Regions from separate parts of the Streptomyces sp. CA-142005 genome, predicted to be linked through region 1. Evidence: riboswitches for the same ligand, from Rfam matches in the RefSeq annotation. Region 1 holds a riboswitch; the other holds the start of a gene.

Evidence for each region. A riboswitch is a leader RNA that binds a small molecule or an ion and turns the genes downstream of it on or off. The one in region 1 is predicted to bind glycine.
Region 2: it holds a riboswitch for glycine, as region 1 does, so the genes downstream of both, gcvP (aminomethyl-transferring glycine dehydrogenase) here and gcvT (glycine cleavage system aminomethyltransferase GcvT) in region 1, are expected to answer to the same signal.

What each region holds. Positions count from the first base shown of each region.
Region 1 covers NZ_CP192078.1:6,752,974-6,768,275, forward strand. The annotation lists gene glyA (serine hydroxymethyltransferase) at 1-20, opposite strand, end outside; gene gcvH (glycine cleavage system protein GcvH) at 35-412, opposite strand; gene gcvT (glycine cleavage system aminomethyltransferase GcvT) at 521-1,639, opposite strand; glycine riboswitch at 1,684-1,796, opposite strand; glycine riboswitch at 1,797-1,894, opposite strand; gene ACQPXS_RS31605 (AAA family ATPase) at 2,057-2,716, shown strand; gene ACQPXS_RS31610 (enhanced serine sensitivity protein SseB) at 2,783-3,574, shown strand; gene ACQPXS_RS31615 (enhanced serine sensitivity protein SseB C-terminal domain-containing protein) at 3,668-4,480, shown strand; gene ACQPXS_RS31620 (ABC transporter permease) at 4,759-5,766, shown strand; gene ACQPXS_RS31625 (ABC transporter substrate-binding protein) at 5,837-7,636, shown strand; gene ACQPXS_RS31630 (ABC transporter permease) at 7,779-8,777, shown strand; gene ACQPXS_RS31635 (ABC transporter ATP-binding protein) at 8,774-9,868, shown strand; gene ACQPXS_RS31640 (ABC transporter ATP-binding protein) at 9,883-11,214, shown strand; gene ACQPXS_RS31645 (M1 family metallopeptidase) at 11,315-12,706, shown strand; gene ACQPXS_RS31650 (trimeric intracellular cation channel family protein) at 12,753-13,412, shown strand; gene ACQPXS_RS31655 (alpha/beta hydrolase) at 13,321-14,625, opposite strand; gene ACQPXS_RS31660 (thioesterase family protein) at 14,787-15,302, shown strand, end outside.
Region 2 covers NZ_CP192078.1:2,208,375-2,223,676, reverse strand. The annotation lists gene ACQPXS_RS10680 (DUF881 domain-containing protein) at 1-56, shown strand, start outside; gene ACQPXS_RS10675 (FHA domain-containing protein) at 247-1,074, shown strand; gene ftsR (transcriptional regulator FtsR) at 1,120-1,857, shown strand; gene ACQPXS_RS10665 (bifunctional nuclease family protein) at 1,943-2,416, shown strand; gene ACQPXS_RS10660 (MerR family transcriptional regulator) at 2,645-3,328, shown strand; gene ACQPXS_RS10655 (DNA polymerase IV) at 3,396-4,838, shown strand; gene ACQPXS_RS10650 (PRC-barrel domain-containing protein) at 4,760-5,131, opposite strand; glycine riboswitch at 5,251-5,345, shown strand; gene gcvP (aminomethyl-transferring glycine dehydrogenase) at 5,518-8,403, shown strand; gene ACQPXS_RS10640 (TOBE domain-containing protein) at 8,456-8,875, opposite strand; gene ACQPXS_RS10635 (ABC transporter ATP-binding protein) at 8,904-10,040, opposite strand; gene modB (molybdate ABC transporter permease subunit) at 10,037-10,897, opposite strand; gene modA (molybdate ABC transporter substrate-binding protein) at 10,894-11,715, opposite strand; gene ACQPXS_RS10620 (hypothetical protein) at 11,921-12,409, shown strand; gene ACQPXS_RS10615 (hypothetical protein) at 12,357-13,349, shown strand; gene ACQPXS_RS10610 (TOBE domain-containing protein) at 13,354-13,749, opposite strand; gene ACQPXS_RS10605 (DUF1707 SHOCT-like domain-containing protein) at 13,875-14,456, shown strand; gene ACQPXS_RS10600 (amino acid transporter) at 14,517-15,302, opposite strand, start outside.

The sequences.
Region 1 (15,302 bases):
GACGTGTTCAGGACGGTCATACGGCTACGACTCCTCAGCCGGCGGTCTCGGCGGTGTACTCGTCGGCGGAGAGCAGGTCGGCCGGCTCCTCCGCGACGCGCACCTTGAACAGCCAGCCGCCCTCGAAGGGGGCGGAGTTCACCAGCGACGGGTCGTTGACGACGTCCTCGTTGATCTCGGTGACCTCACCGGTGACCGGCGAGTACAGGTCGGAGACCGACTTGGTGGACTCCAGCTCGCCGCAGGTCTCGCCCGCGGTCACCGTGGAGCCGACCTCGGGGAGCTGGGCGTAGACGACATCGCCGAGCGCGTTGGCCGCGAACTCGGTGATGCCGACCGTCGAGACGCCGTCCTCGGCGGCCGACAGCCACTCGTGCTCCTTGCTGTAGCGCAGCTGCTGGGGGTTGCTCATGGCCTGAATTCTCCTGTACGCGCGGGAGTGCTGATGAAGGGGGGACTGCGGAAGCCGCTGTGAGCAGCGGAAACGTGCGCGGGGTCACACAGTGACCGCGCCCAGTGTCTACTTCTGGCGCTTGTAGAACGGCAGCGCCACGACCTCGTACGGCTCATGGCTGCCCCGGATGTCCACGCCGACGCCCTCGGTGCCCGGCGCCGCGTGCGCCGCGTCGACGTAGGCCATGGCGATCGGCTTGCCCAGGGTGGGGGAGGGGGCGCCGGAGGTGACCTCGCCGATCACCTCGCCGCCGGCGACGACGGCGTACCCGGCACGCGGCACCCGGCGGCCCTCGGCGATCAGGCCGACGAGGACGCGCGGCGGGTTCTGCTCGGCCCTGGCGGCGGCCTCGGTGAGCGCCTCGCGCCCGACGAAGTCGCCTTCCTTCTCGAACTTCACCACCCGGCCGAGCCCGGCGTCGAAGGGGGTGAGCGAGGTGGTCAGCTCGTGCCCGTACAGCGGCATGCCCGCCTCCAGGCGCAGGGTGTCCCGGCAGGACAGGCCGCACGGGACCAGGCCTGCGCCCTCGCCGGCCTTGGTCAGCGCCTGCCACAGCTCGACCGCGTGCTCGGGCTTCACGAACAGCTCGAAGCCGTCCTCGCCGGTGTATCCGGTGCGGGCGATCAGGGCCGGGACGCCGGCGACCGTGCCGGGCAGGCCGGCGTAGTACTTCAGGCCGTCCAGGTCGGCGTCGGTGAGGGACTTCAGGATGCCGGGGGACTCCGGGCCCTGGACGGCGATCAGCGCGTAGGCGTCCCGGTCGTCGCGCACCTCGGCGTCGAAGCCGGCGGCGCGCTCGGTCAGCGCGTCCAGCACCACCTGGGCGTTGGAGGCGTTGGCGACGACCATGTACTCGGTCTCGGCGAGCCGGTAGACGATCAGGTCGTCCAGGATGCCGCCGTCGGCCTGGCAGATCATGGTGTAGCGGGCGCGGCCCACGCCGACGGTGGCGATGTTGCCGACCAGGGCGTAGTCGAGGAGGGCGGCGGCCTCCGCGCCGGTGACGGTGATCTCGCCCATGTGGGAGAGGTCGAAGAGACCCGCCTTCGTCCGCACGGCGAGGTGCTCGTCGCGCTCGGAGCCGTAGCGCAGCGGCATGTCCCAGCCGGCGAAGTCGGTCATCGTCGCACCGAGCGAGCGATGCACGGCATCGAGCGCGGTGTGACGGAGTTCGGTACTGCTCATCGGTCGGTCGTCTCCCAGGACGCAGCGGGACGGGCGAGGAACGTTCCTCCCCATCTGTCATCGGAACCTGAGAGGTTCGCCACGACCGCCACCGGGACGATCACGGCTTGCACCTTGGGTGGAGCCACTGACGCAGCGGCCCGCTTTTCAGATGTGCCTCGCCCGCGCGGTAACGGGGCCTGAGAGATTCAAGGGAGGGACTTGCTCCTTCGGCGCCCCAGCGAAGGCTGCTGGGGACTCTCCCGCGCGGATTCAAGCGGCCGGTATGCAGTTGGCGGCCACATCATTGCACGGCGAGCGCCCTTTTGTAACCGACCTGTGGCACGACCCGGACCCTGCAGGCGACATCCTCCATTACCTTCTCTTTGCGTACGGCGGGAACGAATATTACCGAGCAGGCAGGGGAGGACGACCACGGTGAACAGGACTCCGGTGTACGCCACCGTCACCACCGGCATCGCGGTGCCGGGGCAGCGCCCTGCCCCGGCCGCGGTCGTCCGGGACCTGCGCGACCGGGCCGGCCACGGCCCGCGCGCCCTGCTCTTCGGCCCCCGCGACCTGGTCGTGATCACCGGCCTGCCCGGCAGCGGCAAGTCCACCCTGATGCACCGCGCGGTCGCCGGCCGCCGCGTCGACTCCCAGGACACCCGCGACCGCTGGGACGCCCGCGCCCCCCGCCTCCTCCCCTACGCCCTCTACCGCCCCCTGGTCCGCCTCGCCCACTACGCCGGCCTGCGCCGCGCCCTGCGCACCGGCGAGGGCGTCGTCGTGCACGACTGCGGCACCCAGCCCTGGGTGCGCGCCTGGCTCGCCCGCGAGGCCCGCCGCCGGGGCGGCACCCTCCATCTGCTCCTGCTCGACGTCACCCCCGAGACCGCGCGCAAGGGCCAGCGCGAGCGCGGCCGGGGCGTCTCGGCCTACGCCTTCCGCCGTCACCGCCGGACGACCGCCCGGCTGCTCGCGGCGGTCGAGCGCGGTGAGCTGCCCGCGGGCTGCGGCGCGGCGGTGCTGCTGGACCGGCCGGCGGCGGACGCCCTCCAGCGGATCGCCTTCGTGGGACGAGGCTTCACAAGGTGAGGCCCTGTCACAGCCACCCGCTAGCCTTCATGGACACAGCAGTGGTTCCCAGCAGGCGGTAGGCAGATGGACTTCCCGGCGGACATTCCCGCGGACTTCCCGGCACAGGCGCACCCCCAGCCGCACGGCGGCTGGCCCGGCAACGAGCTGGAGGAGGTGCTCTCGGCCTCCCTCGGCATACCCGCGGCGGCCGGCCGGATCATCGAGGTGCTGGGCCGCAGCCTGCTCTGGATCCCGCTGCCCAACGGCGGCGGTCCGGACAGCGGCCCGCTCGACCTGCCCTCGCTGGACATCGAGGGCCAGGCGTACGTCCCGGTGTTCAGCTCCGAGGAGCAGCTGCGCCAGGCGGCCGGCCCCCACATGCCGTACACCATCGCCCCCGCCGTGGAGTTCGCCCGCGGCCTGCCCCCGCAGATCGGCCTCGCGGTGAACCCCGACGCGCTGGTCGGCATCCCGCTCCCGCCCGCGGCGGTGGCCGAGCTGTGCCGGATCGGCCGTACCCCGCTGGACGGCCCGAACACCGGCGCCCGGGTCCGCCTCTTCGAGCCCGACTGGCAGGACGACCCGGTCGACTTCCTCTCCGCCGCGTCCGCCGAGTTCGCCGGGACCGGCGTGGTCCGCACCGCCCGCCGCTGCCTGGCCGCCATCGAGACGGACGACCCGGTCATGTTCGTGGGCGTCGAGCTCTCCCAGTGGGAGGGCGACCTGCGCAGCCTCCCCCTGCAGGCCCTCGGCAAAGCTCTCGGAAAGATCCCGGTGCAGTGGCCGGTCAACCTGGTCCTTCTGGACGTGACGGACGACCCGGTGGCCGAGTGGCTGAAGGCGAACGTCCGCCCCTTCTATCAGTACGGCCACTGAAACACCTCGAGGGGCGCACACACCCAGGGCCCCGGGCCGGTAGGCGCATAAGCTGTCTCCCGACACCGGGGCACAAAAAGAAGGGCACGACAGGTGAGCGCGAGCCACAGCGGCAGCGTCAGCGTGGAACATGCGCTGCGCCAGGTCACCCCCGGCCGCTACGACGCCTACGAGGCCCTGCTCCGCGCCCTCGCCACCCCCTCCTCCGGCCAGATCTGGATGCTCCTGTGGCACGGCCAGGCCGGCTCCCCGGACGCCCAGTACGGGAACATGGAGGTCGACGGCTTCCAGTACGCCCCCTGCGTCACCTCCGCCCAGGAGCTCTCGGCCAGCGGCTGGAACCGCTCGTACGAGGTCGTCGACGGCCTTGACGTGGCCCGCACCCTCTACCCCGACCACTACGGCCTCTGGCTCAACCCGCACGCCCCGGGCGGCGGCGTCGGCATCCCCTGGCTGGATCTGCGCCGCATCGCCACCGGCCTGGACCGCCAGCCCGCGGGCCCCCTCCGGCTGACCGAACCCGGCATCGAGATCCCCCAGTTCTACGCCCTCCTCACGCAGAACGCCCACCGCACCCCGGCCCTGCGCTCCCTGCGCCGCGCCTGGGTGCAGCCGGCGCTCGGCGCGCCGTACCTCGCCATCGGCCTGGACGTGTACGACACCTCCCCGGCCGCGGTCGACTCGGTGCGCGCGATGATGCAGCAGTCCATCGGGGCGGTCCCGGAGGGCCTGCCGGTGTCGACGGTCGCGATGACCGACGACTATGACCCGGTCGTGATGTGGATGCGGGCCGGCGCCCGCCCGTTCTACGACCGCGAGGCCCACGCGGCCCCGCCCCAGCTCCAGACCTCGCCCCAGCCGCCGGCCGCGGGCTACGGCTATCCACCGGTGCACGGCGGCTACTGACGCTGCTGACCTGGGGATATCGCCCGTAAAGGCCTCCGGCGCACCCGTATGTCCGGCCCGGCTTCGTCCGGTCCCCGCGACTTCCTGTCCGCATAACAGGAAACGCCAGCTTGCATCACGGTTGCGCATCCATTCCCCGTCAAGGCTGGCGGCTGATCGCGCAAGCGTTGAAGACTCCCCCTTCAAGGGGTTCGCCCCTGTGTACGACGGACTGATTGAGGCCGCTACCAGCGGCAAGCGCGGGCCGGCCACCGCCGGTTGAGAGGGGTCCCTGCCAGATGACGGCACCATTGCACGAGCCGACTGCGGAAACGGCCCCGAGCGCGGCCGAAGAAGCCGCGGCTGTCGCTGCCGGAGAGAAGGCCGTACAGGGGCGTTCCCTGGGCCGGATCGCCTGGGAGCGTCTCAAGCGGGACAAGCTCGCCCTCACGGGTGGCGTCGTCGTGCTCGTCCTCATCCTGGTCGCGTTGCTCGCGCCGGTGATCACCAATCTGCTCGGGCAGGACCCGGACGTCTTCCACGAGGACATGATCGACCCGCTGTTCGGCACCCCCAAGGGGTCGCTGGGCGGTGTCAGCGGCGACCACCTGCTGGGCGTCGAGCCGGTCAACGGACGGGACATCTTCGCCCGCGTCCTCTACGGTGCCCGGATCTCGCTCCTGGTCGGCTTCCTGTCCGCCATGGTCGCCGTGGTCCTCGGCACCGTCCTGGGTATCCTGGCCGGCTTCTTCGGCGGCTGGGTGGACTCCGTCATCAGCCGCGTCATGGACGGTCTGCTGGCCTTCCCACAGCTCCTCTTCACCATCGCCCTGGTCTCTGTCATGCCGAACGACCTGCTCGGCCTGACCGGCTCCAACGTGCGGGTGTTCGTGATGATCCTGGTCATCGGATTCTTCGGCTGGCCGTACATCGGACGCGTGGTGCGCGGACAGACCCTCTCGATGCGTGAGCGCGAGTACGTCGAGGCCGCCCGGTCGCTGGGCGCCGGGCGGTTCTACATCCTCTTCAAGGAACTGCTGCCCAACCTCGTCGCGCCCATCGTCGTGTACACGACGATGATGATCCCGACCAACATCCTCACCGAGGCGGCACTCAGCTTCCTGGGCGTAGGCGTCAAGCCGCCTACGGCCTCCTGGGGGCAGATGCTTTCGAGCGCGATCGACTACTACGACTCGGACCCCATGTACATGGTGGTCCCGGGTGTGGCGATCTTCGTGACCGTTCTTGCCTTCAACCTCTTCGGCGACGGCGTGCGGGACGCGCTCGACCCGAAGGGCTCCCGCTGAACCGTCTTACCCCAAGCGTCCCGTGGCATTGGCACGGGGTCTCTCATCAATATCCGGAGGATCCGAGATCGTGACTACCCAACGCACCTCAGGGCGGCGGAAGCAGGCGTTGGCCGCTGCTGCCGCGGTCGCCGCGCTGCTGACCACGGCGGCGTGCGGCGGCGGCGACAGCGACAACGGCGACAAGGGCTCGAAGACCGGCGCGGCCGGCTTCGACGCGGCCAACAACAAGGTCGCTCAGGCCTCCCTGGCCAAGAAGGGCGGCACGCTGCGCTTCGGTGGTGCCCAGGACGCCGACTCGTGGGACACCACGCGTGGTTACTACGGCTTCATGTGGAACTTCGCGCGCTACTACAGCCGTCAGCTCGTCACGGGCAAGACGGAGCCCGGCAAGGCCGGCGCCGAGCTCACTCCGGACCTCGCCACCGGACTCGCCAAGGTCACCGACGGCGGCAAGACCTACACGTACACCCTGCGTGACGGCGTGACGTGGGAAGACGGCAAGGCGATCACGTCCAAGGACATCAAGTACGGCATCGAGCGTGTCTGGGCGCAGGACGTGCTGTCCGGCGGCCCGGTCTACCTGAAGGACATCCTCGACCCCAAGGGCGAGTACAAGGGCCCGTACAAGGACTCCTCCAAGGACAAGCTGGGTCTGAAGGCGATCGACACGCCCGACGACAAGACCATCGTCTTCCACCTCCCGAAGGCCAACTCGGACTTCGAGGAGATGCTGGCCCTTGTCTCGGCGTCCCCGGTCCGCCAGGACAAGGACACCAAGTCCAAGTACGGTCTGCACCCGTTCTCCTCCGGCCCGTACAAGTTCGAGTCGTACAGCCCGGGCAAGGACCTCACCCTGGTCCGTAACGACAAGTGGAGCCAGGCCTCGGACCCGATCCGCAAGGCCTACCCGGACAAGATCACCGTCAAGTTCTTCTCGGACGCCAACCAGCTCGACCAGCGTCTGATCAACGGTGACCTGGACCTGGACATCAACCAGACCGGCATGTCGCCGCAGGGCCGTACCACCGCCCTGAAGGAGCACAAGGCCAACCTGGACAACCCGGTCTCCGGCTACATCCGTTACGCGGTCTTCCCGCAGAGCGTGAAGCCGTTCGACAACCTCGAGTGCCGCAAGGCCGTCATCCTGGGCGCCGACCACGTGTCCCTGCAGACCGCCCGCGGTGGCCCGGTCGCCGGTGGTGACATCGGCACCAACATGCTCCCGCCGTCCATCCCGGGCGCCGAGGGCCAGCAGTACGACCCGTACAAGCTCGCCGGCGCCAACAAGACCGGCAACGAGGCCGAGGCCAAGGCGGCGCTGAAGGCCTGCGGCAAGCCGAACGGCTTCAAGACCACCATCGCCGTCCGCAACAACAAGCCGGTCGAGGTGGCCACCGCCCAGTCCCTGCAGGCGTCGCTGAAGAAGATCGGCATCACCGCCGAGATCGACCAGTACGACGGTTCGCAGACCACCGGCATCATCGGCAGCCCCTCGAACGTGAAGAAGAAGGGCTACGGCATCATCATCATGGGCTGGGGTCCGGACTTCCCGTCCGTCCAGGGCTTCGGTCTGCCGCTGTGGGACAGCAAGTACATCCTTGAGAGCGGTAACTCCAACTACGCGCTGATCAAGGACAAGGCGATCGACGGCCTGTTCGACCAGTACAACAAGACGCTGGACGACGCGGGCAAGACCAAGATCTCCACGGAGATCAACCACAAGGTCATGGAGGGCGCGTACTACCTGCCCTTCGTCTTCGAGAAGTTCATCAACTGGCGCGGGGACAACCTGGCGAACGTGTACACCACCGACGGCTACAGCGGTATGTACGACTTCGTCAACCTCGGCCTGAAGTCCGCGAAGTAAACCCGGCACACCCGCCGAACAGCACGAAAGGCAGGTGAAGGCCGGCGACGCGTGATCGCGGGCCACCTGGGGGCACCTCCCACGCCCATAAGGCAGTGGGGGAGACCGTAGGTGGCCCGCGATCCGCGGCGGGCCGAGAGCTGTGCTCGCTTACCTCATCAGGCGGTTGTTCGCCGCCGCAGTGATGCTCGTGGTCATCGTCATGGTGGTCTTCGGCATCTTCTTCCTCATCCCCAAGTGGGCGGGGGTGGACATCGCCTCGAGCTTCGTGGGCAAGCAGGCCGACCCGGCCGCCGTCGAAGCGGTGCGGGTGAAGCTGGGACTCGGCGACCCGATCTACACCCAGGTCTGGCATTTCTTCAAGGGCATCTTCGTGGGCCGCACCTACGCGGCCGGCGGTGACGTCACCCGATGTGCCGCGCCGTGCTTCGGCTACTCCTTCCGCAGTGAGCAGGCCATCTGGCCGCTGCTGACCGACCGCTTCCCGGTGACCCTGGGACTCGCGCTCGGTGCGGCCGTGCTGTGGCTGGTCTTCGGTGTGGCGGCGGGCGTGCTCTCCGCGCTCAAGCGGGGCAGCCTCTGGGACCGCGGCGCGATGCTCGTGGCGCTGTCGGGTGTCTCCCTTCCCATCTACTTCACCGGCATGCTCGCCTCGGCGGTCTTCGTCTTCGGCCTGCACTGGATCGACGCGCAGTACGTCCCCCTGGACAAGAGCTTCAGCGGCTGGTTCGGTGCCATGATCCTGCCCTGGATCACCCTCGCGTTCCTGTACGCGGCGATGTACGCCCGGATCACCCGCGCCACCATGATGGAGATCCTCGGCGAGGACTACATCCGCACGGCGCGCGCGAAGGGCCTCAAGGAGCAGACCGTCATCGGCAAGCACGCCATGCGCTCCACGATGACGCCCATCCTCACCATGCTCGGCATGGACCTCGGCGCCCTCATCGGCGGCGCCATCCTGACGGAGTCGACGTTCAACCTGCCCGGTCTGGGCCAGGCGGTACTCGGCGCCATCAAGAACCAGGACCTGCCCATCATCCTGGGCGTCACCCTGATCACTTCTCTCGCGGTTCTGCTCGCCAACCTCGTGGTGGACATCCTGTACGCCGTGATCGACCCCCGAGTGAGGCTGTCATGACCGAACTCAGCAAGACCGGAGCCGCCGTGGGCGAGCCGACTGCCACACACACGCCGTCCGCCTTCCTCGAAGTGCGCGACCTGAAGGTGCACTTCCCGACCGACGACGGCCTGGTCAAGTCCGTGGACGGGCTCAGTTTCCAGCTGGAGAAGGGCAAGACCCTCGGCATCGTCGGCGAGTCCGGCTCCGGCAAGTCGGTGACCTCGCTCGGCATCATGGGCCTGCACACCGCCGGCCAGTACGGCAAGCGCAAGGCGCAGATCTCGGGTGAGATCTGGCTGGACGGCACCGAGCTGCTGTCCGCGGATCCCGACCATGTGCGCAAGCTGCGCGGCCGCGAGATGGCGATGATCTTCCAGGATCCGCTGTCCGCCCTGCACCCGTACTACACGATCGGCCAGCAGATCGTGGAGGCGTACCGGATCCACCACAACGTCGACAAGAAGACCGCTCGCAGGCGAGCGGTCGAGATGCTCGACCGGGTGGGCATTCCGCAGCCCGACAAGCGCGTCGACAACTACCCGCACGAGTTCTCCGGCGGTATGCGTCAGCGTGCGATGATCGCGATGTCGCTGGTCAACAACCCCGAACTGCTCATCGCGGACGAGCCGACGACCGCCCTCGACGTGACCGTCCAGGCACAGATCCTCGATCTGATCCGCGATCTGCAGAAGGAGTTCGGCTCCGCGGTCATCGTCATCACCCACGACCTGGGCGTCGTCGCCGAACTGGCCGACGACATCCTGGTGATGTACGGCGGTCGCTGCGTCGAGCGGGGACCGGCGGAAAAGGTGTTCTACGAGCCCCGGCACCCCTACACCTGGGGCCTGCTCGGCTCGATGCCGCGCCTCGACCGTGAGCAGCAGGACCGCCTGATCCCGGTCAAGGGCTCCCCGCCCTCATTGATCAACATCCCGTCCGGCTGTGCCTTCAACCCCCGCTGCCCGTACGCGGACATCCCGAAGGACAACGTCACCCGCACGGTCCGCCCCGAGCTGACCGAGGTCGGCAGCAAGCACTGGGCCGCCTGCCACATGAGCAAGGAGCAGCGGGAGCGTATCTGGACCGAAGAGATTGCGCCGAAGCTGTGAGTGACGAGAAAGCAGTGACGATTCCTGCGCAGGGCAAAGGCGCCGACCGCGCCGACGGCGAGGTGCTGCTGAAGGTCACCGGCCTGCAGAAGCACTTCCCGATCAAGAAGGGGCTGCTTCAGCGTCAGGTCGGCGCGGTGCACGCGGTCGACGGCATCGACTTCGAGGTCCGGGCCGGCGAGACGCTGGGCGTCGTGGGCGAGTCCGGCTGCGGCAAGTCCACGATGGGCCGGCTGATCACCCGGCTGCTCGAACCGACCGGCGGCAAGGTCGAGTTCGAGGGTGAGGACATCACGCACCTCGGTGTGGGGGGCATGCGCCCGCTGCGCCGGGACGTGCAGATGATCTTCCAGGACCCGTACTCGTCGCTGAACCCGCGCCACACCATCGGCACGATCATCGGCGCTCCCTTCCGGCTGCAGGGCGTCGAGCCCGAGGGCGGCATCAAGAAGGAGGTCCAGCGGCTGCTGTCGGTGGTCGGTCTCAACCCCGAGCACTACAACCGCTACCCGCACGAGTTCTCCGGCGGTCAGCGCCAGCGCATCGGCATCGCACGTGCGCTGGCCCTGAAGCCGAAGCTGGTGGTCGCCGACGAGCCGGTCTCCGCCCTGGACGTGTCGATCCAGGCCCAGGTCGTCAACCTCATGGACGACCTCCAGGAGGAGCTCGGCCTGACGTACGTGATCATCGCGCACGACCTCTCGGTCGTCCGGCACGTCTCGGACCGGATCGCGGTCATGTACCTCGGCAAGATCGTCGAGCTGGCCGACCGGGACTTGCTGTACAAGGCGCCGATGCACCCGTACACCAAGGCGCTGATGTCGGCGGTGCCGATCCCGGACCCGAAGCGGAAGAACGCGAAGAGCGAGCGCATCCTGCTCCAGGGCGATGTGCCGTCCCCGATCGCGCCTCCTTCCGGCTGCCGTTTCCACACGCGCTGCTGGAAGGCGACGCAGATCTGCAAGACGACCGAGCCGCCGCTCATCGAGCTGAAGCCCGGCCAGCAGGTCGCCTGTCACCACCCCGAGAACTTCGAGGACCAGGCCCCGCAGGACACGGTCCTGCTCTCCGCCGCCAAGGAGGCGTCGGAGCTGGTCCCGGACGCGGTCCTCGAGGAGTCGGCGGAGACGTCGGCGGCGGTGGCGGCAGCGGTCGCGGCCGAGGCTGACGCCGAGGACACGGCGGCGGAGGAGCCCACGGCTGAGGCCGAGGCGTCGGTGAGCGAGACCGAGGCCACTGCCGAGGGCGACACGGCGGAGGCCGACGCCGAGGCTCCGGCGGAGGAGCCCGAGGCCGACGCCGCCGAGCCCGCGGCGGCCGACTCCCAGGAGTCAACCGACAAGTAACGCATGACAACTGGGCAAAGTCATGTACATGCCTGAACGGGGGAGTGCAGAGTCGACCGTGTCCGTCTACTGACCGGCACACGCTCGAAAGGGACGACTCATGGCACTCTCCCGTTCGGCACGCTTAGGGGCCGTCGCCACCGCGGCGGCCTCCTTCCTTGTGGTCGCAGCCTCCTCCGCCCCCACTCCGGGCGCCGCAGGCATCGGTGACCCGTACTTCCCGCAGCTCGGCAACGGCGGCTTCGACGCCCGCCATTACGACCTGGACATCGCCTACGCCCCGGACACCGGCCGCCTGGACGGCCGGACCACCCTCACTGCGATCGCCACCCAGAACCTCTCCTCCTTCGACCTCGACCTCCAGAAGCTGGAGATCACCCGGGTCGAGGTCGACGGCAGACGCGCCCGGTTCACGCGCGACGGCGACGAGATCACCGTCATCCCGCGCGGCACCCTCTCCAAGGGCCGCGAGTTCACCGTGTCCGTCACCTACGGCGGCATACCCGAGCCCCTCGGCGGTCCCATCGTCTTCGGCTCCAAGTACGGCTGGATGAAGACCTCCGACGGGGTCTTCGTCGCCTGTGAGCCCAACGCCGCCTCCACCTGGTTCCCGTCCAGCGACCACCCCGCCGACAAGGCCACCTACGACATCCGGATCAAGGCGCCGAAGGGCCTGACCGGCGTCTCCAACGGCCGGCTGGTGTCGACGTACGACAAGGGCGGTTCGACGTACACCCATTGGCGCGAGTCGAGGCCGATGGCGAGCTACCTCGCCACGGCCACCGTCGGGAAGTTCGACGTGCGCACCGGACGGACCCCCGGCGGCATCCCGGTCTACGTCGCGATCGACCCGGTGCTGAAGGACGGCAACAGCGTCGACGTGTACGCCGTCACCGCCGCCGCCACCGACTACTGGTCGCAGGTCTTCGGGCCGTACCCGTTCGAGGAGACCGGCGCGATCGTGGACGACATGCCCGAGGCCGGGTTCTCGCTGGAGGTGCAGAGCAAGCCCGCCTACTCGGCCGTGCGCAGCGAGACGACGATCGTGCACGAACTGGCCCATCAGTGGTTCGGCGACTCGGTGAGCGTGGCGCGGTGGAAGGACATCTGGCTCAACGAGGGCTTCGCCACCTACGCCCAGTGGCTTTGGGCGGAGCACCAGGGGACCAGGTCGGCGCACGACTCCTTCCGCGCCGCCTACGACGCCCGCCCCGCCGACTCGTCCTTCTGGCAGATCGAGGTCGCCGACCCGCAGCGCGACACGATGTTCGCCTCCGCGGTCTACCAGCGCGGCGCGATGACGCTGCAGATGCTCCGGGAGCGGATCGGCGACCGGGCCTTCTTCCGGCTGCTGCCAGCCTGGACCAGGCTCCACCGGTACGGCAACGCGGACACCGCCGACTTCATCCGTCTCGCCGAGCGCGTCAGCGGACGGAAGCTGGGCGACCTCTTCCACACCTGGCTGTTCACCACAGGGAAACCCGCCCTGTGACCTGTCTTTGTAAGGTTCACACCCTTCGACAGGTGAGAATGTAGGGGTGCAGCTCCAGCAACTCTTCAGTCCCTCCGTCCAGCACACGCTCGATGTCATCGGCATCTTCGTGTTCGCGATCTCCGGCGCGCTGCTGGCCGTCCGGAAGAACTTCGACATCTTCGGCATCGCCGTGCTCGCCGAAGTCACCGCGCTGGGCGGGGGACTGTTCCGCGACGTGGTCATCGGGGCCGTACCCCCGGCCGCCTTCACCGACCTCGGGTACTTCCTGACCCCGCTGCTCGCCGCGCTCGTCGTCTTCTTCCTGCACCCGCACGTGGAACGCATCCAGGCGGCGGTGCTGGTCTTCGACGCGGCCGGCCTCGGCCTGTTCTGTGTCAGCGGTACGACGAAGGCGTACAGCTACGGCCTCAACCTGACCGCGTCGGCGACCCTGGGCCTCGCCACCGCCGTCGGCGGCGGCGTCCTGCGGGACGTGCTGGCCAACGAGGTGCCCTCACTGCTGCGCTGGGACCGCGACCTGTACGCGGTCCCGGCGATCGTCGGCGCCACGATGGTGGTGCTGTGCATCCGCTACGACGTCCTGACCCCCCTCACCAGTGGGCTCGCGGCCGTTACCGCTTTTGTGCTGCGCCTGCTCGCGATGCGGTTCCACTGGCGAGCGCCGCGCGCGTGGAACCGCCGGTCAACGGTGACCGAGGAGTAGTCCCGGTGGTTCCGGTTCCGGTGGTTCCGGCGGCGTCGCCGGTAAGAGCACCGGTGGCTCCGGTAAGAGACCGGTCCCGACCCCTGGCGTGGTTCTGGCCCATCTGCAGGGTCAGCCAGCGGAACACCGTGTCGACCTGGGGCCGCCACAGCGCCATGTTGTGGCCGCCCGCGCTGCGCGGCAGGAACACCACGTGCACGGTCGTGGGCGCCTTGGCGACGGCCTGCAGGGCCACGCCCGCCTGATAGCCGTCACCGGACTCACCGGAGATGTAGAGCGCGATCCGGGGCGGCACCGCGGCCTTCTTCAGCAGCAGGTAGGGGTTGTTCTCGCTGCGCAGGACCGGGGTCTGCGAGGCGAGGGAGTTGCGCTCGCCGATCGGGTCGTTGTAGCCGGACAGGCTCACGGCGGCCCGGTAGCGGTCCGGGTGGGCCACGGCCAGCTTGACCGCGCAGTGCGCCCCCGCCGAGTAGCCGGCGACGGCCCAGCCCTGCGGCGCCGGCTGGGCCCGGAAGTTGTCCATGACCATCTTCGGCACGTCGATGCTGAGCCAGGTGTCGGCGTTGACCTGTCCGGGGATGTTCGCGCAGCCGGTGTCCACGCCGGCCAGCAGGTTGGTGCGCGGGGCGACCAGGATGAAGGGCGCCACCTGCCCGCTCCTCATCAGCGGCAGCAGCTGCTCATGGGCCTTCATCGCCCCGAACCACGCCTTCGCCGAACCGGGATAGCCGGGCAGCAGCTCCACCACCGGGAACTTCTTGTTGCGGTAGGCCGGCTCGTCGTACTGCGGCGGCAGCCAGACGTAGACCTCGGCGTTCACCCCGGAGACGCGGCCCCTGAGCTGGGTGACGCGCACTCCGCCGGCCGCGCGCATGCCCGGACCGTCGGCCGCCGTGAAGGTCTGCCTGACCTTGGGCAACCGTTTCACCGCTATTCCGCCGGTTCCGTCGCTGCCCAGGTCCTGGGCCTGCTGGACGTGGTTGCCGGTGCCGAGCAGGTCGGCCCAGTTGTCGTACAGGTTGTTCTGGTTGTTGACCAGCACGAAGATCAGCGTGACGGCGGTGCCCTGGGCGAACAGGAGCATCAGCAGCCGGACCGAGGTACGCAGGGGCTTGGGCCCGCGCACCCGCGACCACAGGACGAGCGGCAGTATCAGTGCGACCACGGCCAGCACGATGGTCGTGTAGAGGAACGGAGTCCCGGTGAGGCTCATGTCCCCATAGAGGGAAAACCGCGGCCCGGGGTTGTGGACGTGTCCGGACACTTACTTAGAAATTGCCGGAACCTCACCCAGGAGGCGGAGCCGTCCCGGCGGAACGGCCGATGAAAACAGGAAAGCTACCGCTTAGTAGTTTCCTGTTGTACCGTTCATCCATGCCAGAAGCAGCTTCCGCACCCTCCCCGTCGCGGGCCGTGATCGGCGACAGCGAGTTCGACCGCGACACCGCGGTCAGCCGGCGCGAACCCGGTGTCTACGACATCGACCTCTCCGCCGGCTGGACCATCATCAACGCCGTCAACGGCGGGTATCTGCTGGCCGTGCTGGGCCGGGCCCTCGCGGACACGCTCCCGCACCCGGACCCCTTCACCATCTCTGCGCACTACCTGACCGCCTCCCAGCCCGGCCCGGCGGTCGTCCGCACCGAGACGGTCCGCACCGGCCGCACCCTGTCCACCGGCCAGGCGTCCCTGTACCAGTACGACGACGAGGGCAACGAGGTCGAACGCATCCGCGTCCTCGCCTCCTACGGCGACCTCACCGCCCTCCCCGACGACGTCCGTACGACGGCGACACCGCCGCCGATCCCTCCCGTGGACCAGTGCTTCGGACCCGAGGACGGCCCCGCCCCGGTCGACGGCAGCTCGGCCATCGCCGGCCGCCTGATGCTC
Region 2 (15,302 bases), 4.5 Mb from region 1:
TCGACGCCTTGCGACAGGCGAAGCGGCCTGACTACGCTCGGTCGTCCTCCCAGTGAACCGGTGGTGCATGGGGGACGTCGGGCAGGGGCATGAGGTTGCGGGGGGTCGGCGCACCGAAGGGGTGGTGCGTGGTGGAAACTGTCTGGTGGATACGGACGTTGTGAGAATGTCCGGCTCGGCCGGTGTAGGCAATCAGGGTTCGTCCTGCCCCACGGGCGGGTCTGTTTCGGTCAAGGGGAATCGCCCGTGAAGTTGTTTGCGAAGTTGTTCCGCAAGAGCGCGCGAGAGGGCAGCGACAACGCGACCGCTCGTCACCGCGCACAGCCTGACGCGGAGGGTCAGCGCCCGCTGTTCCGGGACCAGGTCGCTGGTCCGGGCGGTGACATTTCCGGAGGTCAGGGCGGGGCGTCGGTTGACCCTTCCCGGTCCGGCGGCATAGGTTTCGGGCAACCGTCAACCTCAGGTGCGGGTGGAGGGTTCGCCCCCGGTCCGTACGCGTCCAACGCCCCGGCGGGGCAGCCGCAGGAGGATCCGTCGATGTCGGTCCTGGTGTGTACGAGGTGCGGTAACCGCAATGCGGAGAACGCCCGCTTCTGTTCCAATTGTGGCGCGCCGCTGCGCCCCGGAGTGGCGCCGGAGCGTGCCTCCGAGACGACGTCCACGATCTCGATCTCCGGGCTCGAGGCCTACGACGCGGAGGTCACCGGCCAGACGCAGATGCCGATGCTGTCGCCCGAGGCGCAGGCCGCGGTGGACGCGCTGCCGATGGGCTCGGCGCTGCTGGTGGTGCGCCGGGGACCGAACTCGGGCAGCCGCTTCCTGCTGGACAGCGACCTGACCACGGCCGGCCGTCACCCGCAGAGCGACATCTTCCTGGACGACGTCACGGTCTCGCGGCGGCACGTGGAGTTCCGGCGCTCTCCGGACGGCTCGTTCACCGTGGCCGACGTGGGCAGTCTGAACGGCACGTACGTCAACCGTGAGCGGATCGATCAGGTCCCGCTGTCGAACGGTGACGAGGTGCAGATCGGCAAGTACCGGCTGGTGTTCTACGCGAGCCGGCAGGGCATCTGACCCGCCCCCGGACCCGGTGTCCGGGGGGACCCCCAGGGAAGGTCCATGCTTCAAACACCGAGCGGCGGTGCCGGAAGCGGTACCGCCGCCAGGGACAGTGGGCTGATGAGCATCGGCACGGTGCTGAACGTGCTGCGCGAGGAGTTCCCTGAAGTCACCGTCTCCAAGATCCGTTTCCTGGAGTCGGAGGGGCTCATCGAGCCGCAGCGGACCCCTTCGGGATATCGCAAGTTCAGCGCCGGGGATGTGGAGCGCCTGGCGCATGTGCTGCGGATGCAGCGGGACCACTATCTGCCGCTCAAGGTGATCCGCGAGCACCTGGACGCCATGGAACGGGGCGAGGCCGTCCAGCTGCCCGTGGTGGGCCGTCAGCGCACCGCCGAGGACGTTCCGGAGCCGTCCGCGGCGCGCACGGTGGCCCGGCTCGGCAGGGCCGAGCTGCTGGCGGCCGCGGAGATCGACGAGGGCGACCTCGAGGAGTGGGAGTCGTACGGGCTCATCGCTCCCCTGGAGGACGGGGCGTACGACGCCGAGGCGGTCACCGTGGCCTCGCTCGTCGCCGAACTGGGCCGGTTCGGGATCGGGCCACGCCACCTTCGGGTGATGAAGGCGGCCGCCGACCGCGAGGCCGGACTCGTCGACCAGGTGGTGGCCCCGCTCAGGCGTCACCGCAACCCGCAGACCAGGGCCCATGCCGAGGCCCGTGCGAAGGAGCTGGCGGCGCTCACGGTGAAGCTGCACACGGCACTGGTGCAGACCGCTCTCGGGGTGCGGCTGCCCTGAACAGCGGGGGCCGTGAGCGGCCGGATCGGCCACCTGTTCCCGGCCCGACTACCCAAACGTCCCGAGCACGGCCTAGGGTTGCTGTGTGAACGAGCTCGATGTCGTAGGTGTCCGGGTCGAAATGCCCTCCAACCAACCGATCGTGCTCCTGCGCGAAGTGGGAGGCGACCGTTACCTCCCCATCTGGATCGGGCCGGGGGAGGCGACGGCGATCGCGTTCGCCCAGCAGGGCATGGCCCCCGCCAGGCCGCTGACCCACGACCTGTTCAAGGACGTGCTGGAGGCCGTCGGCCAGGAGCTGACCGAAGTACGCATCACCGATCTGCGTGAAGGTGTCTTCTACGCGGAGCTGGTCTTCGCCAGCGGCGTCGAGGTCAGCGCCCGCCCCTCCGATGCCATAGCGCTGGCCCTGCGCACCGGAACGCCGATCTACGGCAGTGACGCGGTGCTGGACGACGCCGGCATCGCCATTCCGGACGAGCAGGAGGACGAGGTGGAGAAGTTCCGCGAGTTCCTCGACCAGATCTCGCCCGAGGACTTCGGCACCAGCAGCCAGTGAGTCGAACGGCCGGTGAGCGTCGGCGCACCTGTGCGCGGGCAATTGCCACCGGCCATTGAGAGCGTCCTGCGGCCTCCCCCGAACGCATTCGGCTAGCCTTTCCCCGCGGTGGGACACGGGAAACCACTCCCAGGGTGATTATCACTCGGCGTGCCGAGTGTGGCGATCGTTGACGCACCCCTGGTGACTGCCTACCGTCGTGAAGGCAGGTCAAGGACGGAGGTCGGCGTGAGCACCAGCGGCGACGGTACGGCTGGGGGTGCCCCCGGACGCGGGTTCGGGGAGAGCGGTCCGTACCCTCCCCCTAGCTCTCAGCTGCGTTCGAACAGCGGGTATCCCCAACCGAGCAGCGCGGTCGGTCACGCTCCGCAGCGGCCGACGGTGGTGCCGAACGGCGGAGGGGCGGCGTCCATGGCGGCGGAACACATCGGCTACCGCGGGCCGACGGCCTGCGCGGCCGCGGGCATCACTTACCGGCAGCTGGACTACTGGGCGCGCACCGGCCTGGTGGAGCCGAGCGTGCGGCCCGCGTACGGGTCGGGCACGCAACGGCTGTACAGCTTCCGCGACGTCGTCGTCCTGAAGATCGTCAAGCGGTTCCTGGACACCGGGGTCTCGCTGCAGAACATCCGCACGGCCGTGCAGCACCTCAGGGAACGCGGTTTCCGTGACCTGGAGCGGATGACCCTGATGAGCGATGGCGCCACGGTGTACGAGTGCACCTCGCCGGACGAGGTCCACGCCTTGCTCCAGGGCGGCCAGGGCATCTTCGGGATCGCCGTCGGCGTGGTGTGGCGGGACGTGGAGAGCGCGCTGTCCCAGCTGCACGGCGAGCGCGTCGACACCGGCGAGACGCTGGTCGGGCACAACCCCGCGGACGAGCTGGCGCGGCGGCGCAACCGGGCGGTCTGAGGGCGGTCCGGCCCCGGCGCGCTCCGCACCCCCGGCATTGTCAGTGCCGTGGTGCAGCATCGGAGATGTGAGAAACGCGCCCACGATCCTGCATCTCGACATGGATGCCTTCTACGCCTCGGTGGAGCAGGCATCCAAGCCGAGCCTGCGCGGGAAGGCGGTCGTCGTGGGCGGGCTCGGGCCGCGCGGGGTCGTGGCCACCGCGTCGTACGAGGCACGCGTCTTCGGGGTCCACTCGGCGATGCCCATGGCCCAGGCACGCCGGCTGGCACCCAACGCCGCGTACCTGGTGCCGCGCTTCACTGTGTACCGGGCGATCAGCGAGCAGGTGATGGCGCTGCTGCGGGAGCTGTCACCGCTGGTGGAGCCGCTCAGCCTGGACGAGGCGTTCGTGGATCTGGAGGCCGGGGGCACGGCCTGGGACGAGGAGTCGGCGCGGCTGGCCGGAATCAGGCTGCGCGCGGACATACGGGCGGTCACCGGGCTGACCGGATCGGTGGGGCTCGCCGCCTCCAAGATGCTCGCCAAGATCGCCTCGGAGCAGGCCAAGCCGGACGGCCTGGTGCTCATCCGGCCGGGCACCGAGCGGGCCCTGCTGGGTCCCATGCCGGTGCGGACCCTGCCGGGGGTCGGGCCGGCCACCGGGGACCATCTGCGCCGCGCCGGGATCGCGACGGTCGAGGAGCTGGCCGAGGCGGGCGAGGACGAGCTGGTCCGGCTGCTGGGCAAGGCACACGGGCACGCGCTGTACGCCATGGCCCTGGCCCACGACGAGCGGCCCGTGGTGGCCGAGCGCGAGGCGAAGTCGGTGTCGGTCGAGGACACCTACGACGTGGACATCCATGACCGGCTCCGGATCGGGCTGGAGGTGCAGCGGCTCGCCGACCGGTGTGTGGGGCGGCTGCGCGGGGCCGGGCTGTCGGGGCGGACGATCGTGCTGAAGGTGCGCCGGTACGACTTCTCGACCCTGACCCGCTCCGAGACGCTCAGAGGGCCCACGGACGATCCCGCGGTCGTGCGCGAGGCGGCCGCGCGGCTGCTGGACTCCGTGGACACCACGGGTGGGGTACGGCTGCTGGGCGTGGGTGTCTCCGGGCTCGCCGACTACACCCAGGAGGACCTGTTCGCGCAGGCCATGCCGTCACCTCCGGCGGAGGAGCCGGAGAGGAGTGAGACGGAGTCCGTTCTGGAGCGGCCGGAGCCGGTTGAACGTCACTGGCGGGCAGGCCAGGACGTAAGGCATGCGGAGTACGGCCACGGGTGGGTGCAGGGGAGTGGGCTGGGGCGGGTCACCGTGCGGTTCGAGACGCCGCAGTCCGCTCCGGGGCGGGTGCGGACGTTCTCTGTCGATGATCCCGCGCTGGAGTCCGCTGATCCGTTGCCGTTGGTCTCGGATCCTTCCCACCCGCCCGACCCGGACCCCGGAGAAGGTCACGTCTCCTCTGAACCCGCCAGCTTGCCGAAGTCGTGGTCCGGGGCCGCGGAAGGTGATGCCACGTCCAGGCCGTAGTGGTGGTACAGCTGCAGCTCCTGCTCGGGGGAGAGATGGCGGCCCACGCCGAAGTCGGGGGCGTCCTTGATCAGAGCGCGGTCGAACGGGACGTGGAGGGAGCCCTCGATCAGCTCGCTCGGTTCCAGGGGGACGAAGGCGTCGCGGGAGAACAGGCCGGTGCGTATCGCCGCCCACTCGGGTACGCCGGTCGCGTCGTCGAGGTACACCTCGTCGATGGTGCCGATCTTGGTGCCGTTGCGGTCGAACGCCTTGCGGCCGATCAGGTTGCGCGGATCGATCTCGGTCTGCACGGTCCCTCTCCCTCCACGTGGTCGCAACTCATCCGTAAGCACTACGAAAGAGCAGATTCAGGGAGGCGGCCACTCGAGGGCTCGCGCGCCGGCCTCGCTGGTAGGCTGACAGCGGCTGCTGACCCCGTGCGGGAGAGTCCTCCGACCACCTCGGAGGCGCCGAAGGAGCAAATCCTCCCCGGAATCTCTCAGGCTCACGTACCGCACGGACGAGGTCACTCTGGAAAGCAGGGCGGGTGTCGACGGCTTCCGCTCTCACCGACGGTGAAAACCGGGACTTCAAGGCCCCGGTGAAGCTCTCAGGTTGAGATGACAGAGGGGGAGGCCGTCCGGGCACCCGCGCCGTGGTGCCCTCGAAGGTCGCGTCAGACCAGGAGGCCTCCGCAATGACCGCCCATCGTATTCCGCTCTCGGAGCTCGAAGCGGGCATCCCGTTCGAGCAGCGCCACATCGGGCCCGACCAGGAGGCGCGGGCCAAGATGCTCGCGCACGTCGGCTACGGCTCGCTGGACGAGCTGACCGCCGCGGCGGTCCCGGATGTGATCAAGAACGCCGACGCCCTGGATCTGCCGGGCGCCCGCACCGAGGCCGAGGTGCTCGCCGAGCTGCGCTCGCTCGCCGACCGCAACCAGGTCCTCGACTCCATGATCGGCCTCGGCTACTACGGCACCTTCACCCCGCCGGTGATCCTGCGCAACGTCATGGAGAACCCGGCCTGGTACACGGCCTACACCCCGTACCAGCCGGAGATCTCCCAGGGCCGCCTCGAAGCGCTGCTGAACTTCCAGACGATGGTCGCCGACCTCACCGGGCTGCCCACCTCCGGCGCCTCCCTGCTGGACGAGGGCACCGCGGCCGCCGAGGCCATGGCGCTGTCCCGGCGCATGGGCAGGAACAAGAAGGGCCTGTTCCTCATCGACGCGGACGCGCTGCCGCAGACCATCGCCGTCATCCAGACCCGCGCCGAGCCGACCGGTGTCGAGGTGGTCGTCGCCGACCTCAGCGAGGGCATCCCGGCCGACATCGCCGCGCGTGAGATCAACGGCGTGCTGATCCAGTACCCGGGCGCCTCCGGTGCCGTACGCGACATCAAGCCGGTCATCGACCAGGCGCACGAGCTCGGCGCGCTCGTCACCGTCGCCGCCGACCTGCTCGCGCTGACCCTGCTGACCTCGCCGGGCGAGCTGGGCGCGGACATCGCCGTCGGCACCACCCAGCGCTTCGGTGTGCCGATGGGCTTCGGCGGCCCGCACGCCGGCTACATGGCGGTGCACGAGAAGTTCGCGCGCAGCCTGCCCGGCCGTCTCGTGGGCGTCTCCGTCGACGCCGACGGCAACAGGGCCTACCGGCTCGCGCTGCAGACCCGCGAGCAGCACATCCGCCGGGAGAAGGCGACCAGCAACATCTGCACCGCGCAGGTGCTGCTCGCCGTGATGGCCGGCATGTACGCCGTCTACCACGGCCCCGAGGGCCTGCAGACCATCGCCCGGCGGACGCACCGGTACGCCACGATCCTCGCCGCGGGCCTGAAGGCCGGCGGTGTCGAGATCGTGCACGGCGCGTTCTTCGACACCCTCACCGCGCGGGTGCCCGGCAAGGCCGCCGAGGTCGTCGCCGCCGCCCGGGAGCACGGCGTCAACCTGCACCTGGTCGACGCCGACCAGGTCTCGATCGCCTGCGACGAGACCACCAAGCGGGCCCAGGTCGCCGCCGTGTGGTCCGCCTTCGGCGTCGAGGGCGACATCGAGGCGCTGGAGGCGACGGCCGAGGACACCCTGCCCGAGGAGCTGCTGCGCACCGACACGTACCTCACCCACCCGGTCTTCCACCAGCACCGGTCCGAGACGGCGATGCTGCGCTACCTGCGCCGGCTGGCCGACCGCGACTACGCGCTCGACCGCGGCATGATCCCGCTGGGCTCCTGCACCATGAAGCTCAACGCGACCACCGAGATGGAGCCGGTCACCTGGCCGGAGTTCGGCCAGCTGCACCCCTTCGCCCCGGCCGGGCAGGCCGAGGGCTACCTCACGCTCATCCGCGAGCTGGAGGAACGTCTCGCCGAGGTCACCGGCTATGACAAGGTCTCCCTGCAGCCGAACGCCGGTTCGCAGGGCGAGCTGGCCGGTCTGCTCGCCGTGCGCGGCTACCACCGCGCCAACGGGGACGAGCAGCGCACCGTCTGCCTGATCCCGTCCTCCGCGCACGGCACCAACGCCGCCAGCGCCGTGATGGCCGGCATGAAGGTCGTCGTTGTCAAGACCGCCGAGGACGGCGAGATCGACGTCGCGGACCTGCGCGCCAAGATCGAGCAGTACCGTGACGAGCTGGCGGTGCTGATGATCACCTACCCCTCCACGCACGGCGTGTTCGAGGAGCACGTCGCCGACATCTGCGCCCAGGTCCACGAGGCCGGCGGCCAGGTGTACGTCGACGGCGCCAACCTCAACGCCCTGGTCGGCCTCGCCAAGCCGGGCCACTTCGGCGGTGACGTCTCGCACCTGAACCTGCACAAGACCTTCTGCATCCCGCACGGCGGCGGCGGCCCCGGCGTCGGCCCGGTCGGCGTCCGCTCGCACCTGGCGCCGTACCTGCCGAACCACCCGATGCAGCCGGCCGCGGGCCCGGAGACGGGCGTCGGCCCGATCTCGGCCGCTCCGTGGGGTTCCGCGGGCATCCTGCCCATCTCCTGGGCGTACGTCCGGTTGATGGGCGGCGAGGGCCTGAAGCGGGCCACGCAGGTGGCCGTGCTCTCCGCGAACTACATCGCCAAGCGCCTGGAGCCGCACTACCCGGTGCTCTACACGGGCCCCGGCAACCTGGTCGCGCACGAGTGCATCATCGACCTGCGCCCGCTGACCAAGGCGACCGGCGTGAGCGTGGACGACGTGGCCAAGCGCCTGATCGACTACGGCTTCCACGCGCCGACCATGTCCTTCCCGGTGGCCGGCACGCTGATGATCGAGCCGACCGAGTCGGAGGACATCACCGAGCTGGACCGGTTCTGCGACGCGATGATCGCCATCCGCGCGGAGATCGAGAAGGTCGGCGCGGGCGAGTGGCCTGCGGAGGACAACCCGCTGCGGGGCGCGCCGCACACCGCCGCCGCGCTCGGTGGTGAGTGGAAGCACGCCTACAGCCGCGAGGAGGCCGTCTTCCCGGCCGGTGTCTCGGCCGCCGACAAGTACTGGCCGCCGGTGCGCCGTATCGACCAGGCCTTCGGCGACCGCAACCTGGTGTGCTCCTGCCCGCCGCTGGACGCGTACGAGGACTGAGCAAGCCGTGCCACAGGGCCCCGTCCGGTTTCCGGGCGGGGCCCTCGCCGTGTCATGCCGTCGCCAGGGACACCTCGGTCGCCTTGATCAGGGCGATCACGTCGGAGCCCACGAAGAGGCCGAGGTCGGCGACCGCGTCCTTGGTGATCGCCGCGGTCAGTTCGCCGCCGTCGACGGTGACCTTGACGGTGGCCATGACGGTGCCGGTCGTGAGACGGGTGACCGCGCCGGGCAGCTGGTTGCGGATCGACAGGCCCTGGACCCGCTGGGTGGCCAGGGAGACCTCGGTCGACTTCACCAGCGCGCGGACGGGCGTGCCAGGGGCGAGGGAGAGCTCCTCGGCGGACTCCTTGGTGATGGCCGCCATGAGTTCCTGGCCGCCGTCCAGCCGGAGTCTGACGGTGGCCATGGCCTCGCCCGAGTGGACCTCGGTGACGGTGCCGGGGAGCTGGTTGCGGATGCTCAGGGTCATGGGCACCCACGGTAGAGCGCCCATCCGGTCAGGCCGGGTATGCGTGTGTCTGCGTCGCTTTGACCGTCGCCCAGACAGCGGCGCCGGGATGCAGGTCGAGCTCGGCGGCGGCGACCGTGGTGAGGTCGGCGGCCAGGGGGAGCTCGCCGGTGAGGTCGGCGCGGATCTGGTCGCCGTGCGTCTCCAGGCCGGCCACCTCGCAGCGCCAGAGGTTGCGGGCGCTGGCGCCGGTGGGGCGGTCGCGGAACAGGGTGACGGCGGACGGCGGGAACGCCACGAAGGCCGGACCGGACAGGTCCTCGGTGGTCGTGATCCGCGGGCCCGCGTCGAGTCGTACCGTGTGACCGTCCGCCTGGCCGCGGTAGAGGTTGAGGCCGACGAGCTGGGCGATGTAGTCGGTGCGCGGGTGGCGGGCGATGTCGGCCGGGGTGCCCTCCTGGACGACCCGGCCGTGCTCGACGACGACCAGCCGGTCGGCGAGCACCATGGCGTCCAGTGGGTCGTGCGTCACCAGGACGGCGACCGCCTCGAAGTCGGCCAGGTGGCGGCGCAGTTGGGCGCGGACCTCCAGGCGGGTGCGGGCGTCCAGGGCGGCCAGGGGCTCGTCCAGGAGCAGCAGCCTCGGGCGGGTGGCCAGGGCGCGGGCGAGTGCCACGCGCTGGGCCTGCCCGCCGGACAGGCGGCGCGGCTTGGCGCCGGCGTGGTCGGCGAGGCCCATGCGGTTCAGCCAGGCCGCGGCCTGTGCGCGGGCCTCGGTTTTGCCCGCGCCCTGGCAGCGGGGGCCGAAGGCGACGTTGTCCAGGGCGGACAGGTGCGGGAAGAGCAGGTAGTCCTGGAAGACGACGCCGACCGGTCGGGACTCCGGGGGAGTGCGCTCCAGCGAGGTGCCGTCCAGGCGGAGGTGGCCGGCGGTGAGCGGGGTGAGGCCGGCGAGGGCGCGCAGGGCGGTGGTCTTGCCGGCGCCGTTGGGGCCGAGGAGGGCGAGGACGTCGCCGGGGGCGGCGGTGAGGGTTATGTCCAGGCGGAAGGGGGCGCGCTCGACGACCAGGTGGGCGTCGAGGCCGGCCGTGGGCGGGTGCGGGAGCGTGCAGATCTCGTCGTCGGGCCGGGGTGCGGCTGGGTCGGTGGGGGCGGGTTGTCCCTGTGTGGGGCGGGGGTTCGTCATGGGGTTGTCATCCAGCGGTCTCGCAACCCCGCCAGCACCGCGATCGACACCGCCAGGAGAACCAGGCTCAGGGAGATCGCGGCGTCGGGGTCGTTCTGCAGGGCCAGGTAGACCGCGAGGGGCATGGTCTGGGTGCGGCCGGGGAAGTTGCCCGCGAAGGTGATCGTCGCGCCGAACTCGCCGAGCGCACGCGCCCAGGCGAGGACCGCGCCCGCCGCGATGCCGGGCGCGATCAGCGGCAGGGTGACGCGGCGGAACGCCGTGAAGCGGGACGCACCGAGCGTGGTCGCCGCCTCCTCGAAGCGCGGGTCGGCCGCGCGCAGGGTGCCCTCGACGCTGATGACCAGGAACGGCATCGCGACGAACGCCTCCGCGATCACGACCCCGGCGGTGGTGAACGGCAGCGTGATCCCGAACCAGGAGTCCAGCACCTTGCCGATCACCCCGTTGCGGCCGAGGGCCAGCAGCAGTGCCACACCGCCGACCACGGGTGGCAGCACGAGGGGCAGCGTCACCAGGGCCCGTACGAGGCCGCGGCCGGGGAACTCCGTGCGGGCCAGCAGCCAGGCCAGCGGCACGCCCAGGACGAGGCTGACGGCCGTTGCCGCCGTAGCGCTGACCAGCGACAGCTGGAGCGCCTGCCACACCTCGGTGCTGGACAGCTGGTCCGGCAGGCTGCGCCAGGGCGCGCGGATGATCAGCGCGACCAGCGGCAGCAGCAGGAACGCCAGCGCCAGCAGGCCCGGCAGCAGCAGCGGCAACGGCACCCCGCGCCGGCCCCCCGCGCCGACGCGGCGGCGCCGCGGCCGGTCCGTGCGGGGACCGGTCGCGGCGTCGGGTTTGTGCAGCGAGGTCACGGCTTGAGGAACCCCGCCTCGCCGAGCACCTTCTGTCCCTCGGCGGACTGCACCAGGGCGATGAACGCCTTGGCGGCCTGGGCGTTCGGCGCGTTCTTCAGCAGGACGATCGGGTAGTCGTTGATCGCGTCGGCGGACTCGGGGAACTCCACGCCCTCCACCTTGCCGGCCGCGGACTTCACATCCGTCTTGTAGACGACCGCGGCGTCGGCCTCCTTCAGCTCCACCTTGTTCAGGGCGGCCTTGACGTCCTGCTCGTAGGAGACCGGGGTCAGCGTGAGCTTGCCGGCGTCCAGGGCCTTCTGCGCGGCGGCGCCGCACGGCACGGTCTTGTCGCACAGCACGACCTTCAGACCGGACTTGGTGAGGTCCTTCAGGGAGGACACCTTGTCCGGGTTGCCCGGCAGGGTGGCGATCTCCAGCTGGTTGCGCACGAACGTGGCCGGGGTGCCGACCGCGTCCTTCTTGTCCGTCACGATCGCCATGGTCTTGGGGCTGGCGGCGGCGAAGACGTCCGCCGGGGCGCCGCCGGTGATGCTCGCGGCGAGGGTGTCGCTGCCGCCGAAGTTGAAGCTGACCTTGGTGCCCGGGTGCTGCTTCTCGAACTCCTTGCCCAGGGTCGTGAAGCTCTCCCTGAGGGAGGCGGCGGCGAACACGGTGATGTTGTCGGACAGCTTCGGGGAGGCGGAGTTCGAGCTGTCCGACGTCGTGTCCTTCGCGTCCGAGGACGAGGAGCAGGCGCTGAGGGCCATCAGGGCGGCGGCTCCCGCGCCGGCCAGCTGCAGCAACCGCCGGGTCCGGCGCACGGAACGGGTCATCACGGATCTACTCCTCAGTTCTGTGGAACGACTGTCGCGCCCTGTCACGGCCGGGAGTACCGGCCGTGCGGCGATGATACTGCCGCATCTGCCAGCCGTAAGTCTCCTGTCTCATCGCATGAGCTGCGAACTTGGGACTTGTAGCTTGCATGTGCGTTTGCACGGTGGACCGCGGCGGGTACGGTCCTGCGGGAGGTGGTCGCAGGTGACGCTCGCGCAACTGGCCCTGACCGGCGATCTGGCCCGGCCCGCCCGGCTGACCGTTCCGGACCTGCACCGCTGGCCGCAGCACCGGGTGGACGTCAGCTTCGAGTGCGCGACCAGCGGCATCCAGCACCACCGGTTCGCCGACCCCCGGCTGTACGACGTCCTCGCCGACGCGGGGCCCGGCTTCGACCCGGCGCGCCGCAAGGACCGCCTGCGCTTTCTCATCGCGGTGACCGGCACCGACGGCCATCACGCCGTGCTGTCCTGGGCCGAGATCGACCCGGACTTCGCGGACGCGCCCGTCCTGCTGGGCGTGCGCATCGACGACGCCCCGCTGGACGCGGCCGGCCCGCAGCTGGTGCTCCCGCAGGACCGGTGCGGGGCCCGGCACATCAGCGGGATCACGGCGATCCGGGTGGACGGCGGCTACCGCTGTGCGGGTCCAGCGCCCGCCACACCCGGTCACGCAGCAGCGGCAGCTCCATGACCCGCACGCCCGTGGCGTCCCGCGCAGCGCGTTGGCCAGGGCCGAGCGGTTCGTCTCGGCGCTGAAGGCCGCGAGCGCCGCCGCGCTGCTCACGGAGGAGGAGAGCCAGGGGAGCGTGCCGGACGACCTGGTCGAGGCGTGCGTACGCCACCGGGTCCGGGTGGCGTACGCGGTGCCGGCGCACATCCTGTTCCGGTCGAACACGGACACCGTGTACCTGCGCCAGTGGAGCGAGTTGAGCCGGCACCACGCGCTGCCGGCAAACACGCGCGTGCGACGGAGCCGGCTGCTCGCGCAGGAGGCGGGCCGGACGCCGTCCTCGCCGCGGCCTTCGCCCGCCCGGGCGGGACCGCCGCGTCGTCTTCACCCCGGCCGGGCGGACGGTCGCGGCCACGGTGGGCGCACCGGCCGTGTTCGCGCGGGAGGCGTCACGCTCGTCGTGGACGGGTCCGGGGTGACCGTCTGCGTCGACGCCGGCGGGGTGTCGCCGTACGAGCGCCGGCTGCTGTACCTGCCCGATCCCGACGCCGCCCCGCCGCGGATGCTGCACGAGGTCGCCGCCGTGCCGGCGCACGGTCAGGAGGCCGAGGCCCGGCGTCCGTCGGCCGGATCGCGCGCGGCGGACGATCTGGGTGCGCTGCTCGCCGTGCCGGTCGGCCGGGCGGACGGCAGGGTGCAGGAGGCGCTGCGCCGGTGCGGACTGCCGGAGGCGGGGCCGTACCAGGTGATCGTCGCGGATGCGCGGGCACGACCGTCGCAGGAGCGTGAAGTGCCCCTGACGGAAGCGGCGTCGAGGGAGGTCGCCGGGCATCTCGTGGGGCGGCCGATGGGGGAGGGGACACCGGATCCGCCGGAGGCTCACCGGGCGCGACTTGGGCCGGCTGCGGGACCGGCTCGACCTGTGGGCCGCGCAGCTGTGCCGGTGACGGCGGGTGTGTGACGGGTCAGACGCGGTCGATGTGCACGTTGGTGGACTTCACACGCGCGGTGGCCTCCATGCCGACCTCCAGGCCCAGTTCCTCGACGGCCTCCCGGGTCAGCAGCGACACCAGCCGGTGCGGGCCCGCCTGGATCTCCACCTGGGCGGCGACGTCACCGAGTTTGATCGCCGTGACGATGCCGGGGAAGGCGTTGCGGACGGAGGTGTAGGAGGTGTCCTCCTCACCGCCGCCCGCCTTGGCCAGTTCGACCGAGAACGCGGCGAGATCCCTTCCGTCGATGAGGCGCCGTCCGGAGTCGTCGCGATGGGTCGCCACCCGGCCCGCGTCGGCCCAGCGGCGGGCGGTGTCCGGGCTCACGCCGAGCAGCCGTGCCGCCTGGCCGATCGTGTAGGACTGCATGCCGGTCACGATAGGGCCACGCCCGGGGAACCGTGGACATGGGATTGGCCGTTGGGTATAACGCGATATAGCGTTAGTTCGTGATGTCGGGGCCCTGCGGGGACGTGCTGAATCGGGGTGAGGGTATGGCGGCCGAGCTGCTGCACACGGAGATGCCGTCCGGGCTGCGTGCCTCGCACGCGGACCGGGACCGGGTGGTGGACGTGCTGACGGGCGCGGCGGGCGACGGCCGGATCACGGCCGAGGAGCTGGACGAGCGGGTGACGGCAGCCCTGTCCGCCCGCACGCTCGGCGAGCTGGCGGCGCTCACCGCCGATCTGCCGGACGCGGGCGGCGCCGCACCGGCCAAGGACGTGGTGCGGATCGAGCAGCAGGGCGCATCGGCCGTACACGCGGACGGCTGGCCGGTGCCGCGCCGGATGGAGATCGCGTCCGCCTGGGGAGACGTGACCCTGGACTTCACCAGCGCGGTGATCACGCACGACACCCTGCGCATCGACCTCGACATGCGCGGCGGCACCCTGCGGCTGATCACCCGGCCCGGCGTCGTCGTGGACGCCGACGCGCTGGTGATCGGCTACGGCAAGACCAAGGTGCGGCCCGCCGGCGATCCGGGGGCGCCGGCCGTGCTCCGCGTGGAGATACACGGCCGGCTCAGCCTGGGGCGGCTGGAGGTACGGCCGCCCAGGCGCTGGTTCGGCAGGTAATCGGCAGGTAGACCGCGCGCAGGACCGAAGCGGGCCTGCCCTGCCGAAGCCGGTCCGGCCTCAGCCGGTGTGCACCCGCGGCCGGCGTTGCCGGTCGGGTTCCGCCTCGCGCAGGACCTCGCGGGTGACCGGGGCGACCTCGCCCTGGCCGAAGAGGAAGAAACGCAGGAAGTTGGCGAAGGGGTTGCCCTCGGTCCACTCGAAGTAGATGTGCGGGGTGCACCCGGTCATGTCGCGCACATGGAGCAGGAGCGCGGCGAGGGCGTTGGGGATGGAGGAGGACTCCAGGGTCAGCACGCGGTAGCGGTCGTGCAGGACCTCGCCGCGCACGGTCAGGCCCGCCTCGAACTCGGAGGGGTCGGTGACCGTGACCTCGACGAAGACGAAGTCCTCCTGCTCCGGCATGTCGTTGTCGGCCCGGATCTGCTCGACCTTGTCGCGGTACTCGGCCTTGTCGCGGTGGCCGGGCTCGTTGGCGATGAACCGTATCTTCCGGCTGGCCATGTCCCGGATGAAGCGTTCCGCCATCGGGTCGAGCGTCAGGCTGGTCACGCGCAGTTCGAAGGCACGGGCGAGCCGGGACAGCAGCGAGACCAGGATGATGCCGACGATGAAGCAGGCACCGATCTTCACACCGTCCGGGCGCTCGATGACGTTCACCACGGTCGTGTAGAGGAACACCGCGGAGATCACGGCGAACCCGATGGTCCACTTGCGCTGCCCCGCCTTGCGTGCGGCGATGGTCACCGCGATCGCCGCGGAGCTGATGAGCACCAGCACACCGGTGGCATAGGCGCCGCCCTGCGCGTCGACGTTGGCGTCGAAGAGCCAGGTGACCAGGAAGGC